2 regions of the Streptomyces sp. NPDC050759 genome follow, and region 2 is predicted to be linked to the other one. Evidence: riboswitches for the same ligand, from Rfam matches in the RefSeq annotation. Region 2 holds a riboswitch; the other holds the start of a gene.
The links. A riboswitch is a leader RNA that binds a small molecule or an ion and turns the genes downstream of it on or off. The one in region 2 is predicted to bind glycine.

Region 1 (2,194 bases), on a different contig from region 2:
CGAGTCCGACGAGGACGCGCGGCGGGTTCTCCGCGGCACGGGTGGCCGCCTCGGCCAGCGCCTCCCGCCCGACGAAGTCCCCCTCCTTCTCGAACTTCACGACCCGCCCGAGCCCGGCGTCGAAGGGCGTCAGCTCCCGCGAGAGCTCGTGCCCGTACAGCGGCATGCCCGCCTCCAGGCGCAGCGTGTCCCGGCAGGACAGCCCGCAGGGGACGAGCCCGACGCCCTCGCCCGCCTTGGTCAGCGCCTGCCACAGCTCGACCGCGTGCTCCGGCGCCACGAACAGCTCGAAGCCGTCCTCGCCGGTGTACCCGGTGCGGGCGATCAGCGCGGGCGCCCCGGCGACCGTGCCGGGCAGACCGGCGTAGTACTTCAGGCCGTCGAGGTCGGCGTCGGTCAGGGAGGCGAGGACCCCCTGCGCCTGAGGCCCCTGTACGGCGATCAGCGCGTAGGCGTCCCGGTCGTCGCGCACCTCGGCGTCGAAGCCGGCCGCGCGCTCGGTCAGCGCGTCCAGCACGACCTGGGCGTTGGAGGCGTTGGCGACCACCAGGTACTCGGTCTCCGCGAGCCGGTAGACGATCAGGTCGTCGAGGATGCCGCCGTCGGCCTGGCAGATCATGGTGTAGCGGGCGCGGCCGACACCCACGGAGGCGATGTTGCCGACGAGGGCGAAGTTCAGCAGCTCGGCCGCCTGCGGCCCGGTCACCGTGATCTCGCCCATGTGGGAGAGGTCGAAGAGCCCGGCCCTCGTCCGCACGGCGTTGTGCTCGTCGCGCTCGGAGCCGTAGCGCAGGGGCATGTCCCAGCCGGCGAAGTCGGTCATGGTCGCGCCCAGCGAGCGGTGCAGGGCATCGAGCGCGGTACGACGGGGTTCGGTACTGCTCATCGGACGGTCGTCTCCCAAGGATCCAAGGCATGACGGGCGAGGGCGTTCCTCCCCATCTGTCATCGGAACCTGAGAGGTTCGCCCTGATCACGAAATGATCCGGGCTTGCACCGTGGGTGGAGCCGCCCTCGAGTGGGCGGCCCGCTTTTCAGATGTGCCTCGCCCGCGCGGTAACGGGGCCTGAGAGATTCAAGGGAGGGACTTGCTCCTTCGGCGCCCGGGTACACGTACCCAGGACTCTCCCGCGCGGATTCAAGCGGCCGGTATGCAGTTGGCGCGGCCATCATTGCACGCCGCGCACGCGTCCGGCAGGGCGGCGTCTGTAACCGGCTTGTGGCGGTACGACTACAGAAAAGAGAGAGATCGTCCATTACCTTCTCTTTACGCTCGGTGGGGAGGGAGACCCCGACCCCGGAGGAGGACGATGACGGTGGACAGGACCACGGCGTACGCGACGACCTCGGGCATCGCGCTGCCGGACCAGCCCGCGGCCCCGGCCGTCGAGCTCCGCGGCGCATGCCACGCCGCCCCGGTCGTCCGCGACCTGCGGGACCGCGCGGGCCGCAGCCCGCACGCCCTGCTCTTCGGCCCCAAGGACCTCGTCGTCATCACCGGCCTGCCCGGCAGCGGCAAGTCCACGCTGATGAGGCGTGCGGTGGGCGGGATCCGGATCGACTCCCAGGACACCCGTGACCGCTGGGACGGCCGGCTGTCCCGCTTACTGCCGTACGCCGTCTACCGCCCGCTGGTCCGGCTCGCGCACTACGCCGGGCTGCGCGGCGCCCTGCGCTCCGGCGAGGGAGTCGTGGTCCACGACTGCGGGACCCAGGCCTGGGTGCGCGGCTGGCTGGCCCGCGAGGCCCGGCGCCGGGGCGGCACCCTGCATCTGCTGCTGCTCGACGTCACGGCGGACACCGCGCTGGAGGGCCAGCGCGAGCGCGGCCGGGGCGTCTCGCGGTACGCCTTCCTGCGGCACCGGGGCGCGGCCGCCCGGCTGATCCGTGCCGTGGAGCGCGGTGATCTGCCCCAGGGCTGCGGTTCGGCGGTGCTGATCGACCGGGACGCCGCGGACGTGCTGCGGCGGATCGGCTTCACGGGCTGAGGCGGGCGGGTTTCCCGGACCGGGCCACCTTTCCGCCGTACCCGCTAGCCTTTCAGCCACATCAGTAGGTTCACAGCAGGCGGTCAGACAGATGGACTTCCCGGCGGATCTTCCCGCGGACTTTCCGGCACCGGCACACCCGCACCCTCATCCGCACGGCGGATGGCCCGGCAACGAGCTGGAGGAGGTGCTCTCGGCCTCCCTCG
Region 2 (2,194 bases):
ACGTTGACGCGGTCCGAGACCTTGCGGGGGCCCACCGATGACCCGGCGGTCGTGCGGGAGGCTGCCCTGCGGTTGCTGGAAGGTGTGGACTCGACGGGGGGTGTGCGGTTGCTGGGGGTGGGGGTGAGCGGACTCGCCGACTTCACGCAGGAGGATCTGTTCGCCCAGGCCGCGGGGGAGCGGGTGGAGTCGACGGCCGAGGAGGAGGTCGACGATGCGGCCGTGCCCGAGGTGACGGCGGCTGTCGAGCGGCGGTGGGTCGCCGGGCATGATGTGCGCCATGCCGAGTACGGGCATGGGTGGGTCCAGGGGAGCGGGCTGGGGCGGGTGACCGTGCGGTTCGAGACGCCGGCATCGGAGCCGGGACGGGTACGGACCTTTCTCGTCGAGGATCCCGCGCTGGAGCCCGCTGAGCCGTTGCCCCTGGTGGAGGCGTTGGATTCCCACTCACCACCCGTGACACAGGATGTGCCGGGCGCTCAGGCCCCCGCGTCCTCCGTGCCCGCCAGCTTCCCGAAGTCCCGGTCCGGGAGCGCGGGCGGTGCGGCCACGTCGAGACCGTAGTGGTGGTAGAGCTGGAGTTCCTGGTCGGGGGAGAGGTGGCGGCCTACGCCGAAGTCGGGGGCGTCTTTGATGAGGGCGCGGTCGAAGGGGACGTGCAGGGTGCCGTCGACCAGTTCGCTCGGCCCCAGGGGGACGAAGGCGTCCCGGGAGAACAGGCCGGTGCGTATGGCAGCCCACTCCGGCACGCCGGTCGCGTCGTCGAGGTAGACCTCGTCGACGGTGCCGATCTTGGTGCCGTTGCGGTCGAACGCCTTGCGGCCGATCAGGTTGCGCGGATCGATGTCGGTCTGCACGGGCCCTCCACTTGGTCGCAACTCATCCGAAGCGGTCGTAAGCACTACGAAAGAGCACATCGGGGTGTGCGGCCACTCGAAGACTCGTGCGGTGGCCTCGCTGGTAGGCTTGCCAGCGGCTGCTGACCCCGCGCGGGAGAGTCCTCCAGACACCATCGGAGGCGCCGAAGGAGCAAATCCTCCCCGGAATCTCTCAGGCTCACGTACCGCGCGGACGAGGTCACTCTGGAAAGCAGAGCGGGTGTCGACAGCTTCCGCTCTCACCGACGGTGCAAGCCGGCGGCCCTCGGGCGGCCCGGTGAAGCTCTCAGGTTGAGATGACAGAGGGGGAGGCCGTCGGGGTACCCGCGCCGGGGTACCCCTCGCAGGTCGCGTCAGACCAGGAGGCCTCCGCAATGACCGCCCATCGCATTCCGCTCTCCGAGCTCGAACAGGGCATTCCCTTCGAGCAGCGTCACATCGGTCCTGATCATGAGGCACGGGCCAAGATGCTCGCGCAGGTCGGCTACGGCTCGCTCGACGAGCTCACCGCCGCCGCGGTGCCGGATGTGATCAAGAACGCCGATGCCCTGGAGCTGCCGGGCGGGCGCACCGAGGCCGAGGTGCTGGCCGAGCTGCGGTCGCTGGCCGACCGGAACCAGGTGCTCGATTCCATGATCGGGCTCGGTTACTACGGCACCTTCACGCCGCCCGTCATCCTGCGCAACGTCATGGAGAACCCGGCCTGGTACACCGCCTACACGCCGTACCAGCCGGAGATCTCGCAGGGACGCCTCGAGGCTCTGCTCAACTTCCAGACCATGGTCGCCGACCTCACCGGGCTGCCGACCTCCGGCGCCTCGCTGCTCGACGAGGGGACCGCGGCGGCCGAGGCCATGGCTCTGTCCCGCCGCATGGGGAAGAACAAGAAGGGGCTCTTCCTCGTCGACGCCGACACACTGCCGCAGACCATCGCCGTGATCGAGACCCGGGCCGAGCCGACCGGTCTGGAGGTCGTCGTCGCCGACCTCGGCGACGGGATCCCGGCCGAGGTCGCGGGACGCGAGATCAACGGGGTGCTCGTCCAGTACCCCGGCGCCTCCGGGGCCGTACGCGACATCAAGCCGCTCATCGACCAGGCTCACGAGCTCGGCGCGCTCGTGACCGTGGCCGCCGATCTGCTCGCGCTGACCCTGCTGAAGGCGCCGGGTGAGCTCGGGGCGGACATCGCGGTCGGTACCACGCAGCGGTTCGGTGTGCCGATGGGGTTCGGCGGGCCACACGCCGGCTACATGGCCGTACGCGAGAAGTTCGCGAGGAGCCTGCCCGGGCGGCTCGTCGGTGTGTCCGTGGACGCC

Region 1: linked by a shared signal. The riboswitch ahead of gcvT (glycine cleavage system aminomethyltransferase GcvT) and the one ahead of gcvP (aminomethyl-transferring glycine dehydrogenase) in region 2 are both predicted to bind glycine.

The regions. Positions count from the first base shown of each region.
Region 1 is NZ_JBITGI010000011.1:331,102-333,295, reverse strand. Features, by position in the region: gene gcvT (glycine cleavage system aminomethyltransferase GcvT) at 1-886, opposite strand, end outside; glycine riboswitch at 1,045-1,141, opposite strand; gene ACIBJB_RS30430 (AAA family ATPase) at 1,311-1,988, shown strand; gene ACIBJB_RS30425 (enhanced serine sensitivity protein SseB) at 2,080-2,194, shown strand, end outside.
Region 2 is NZ_JBITGI010000006.1:9,915-12,108, forward strand. Features, by position in the region: gene ACIBJB_RS19410 (DNA polymerase IV) at 1-564, shown strand, start outside; gene ACIBJB_RS19415 (PRC-barrel domain-containing protein) at 480-857, opposite strand; glycine riboswitch at 981-1,076, shown strand; gene gcvP (aminomethyl-transferring glycine dehydrogenase) at 1,253-2,194, shown strand, end outside.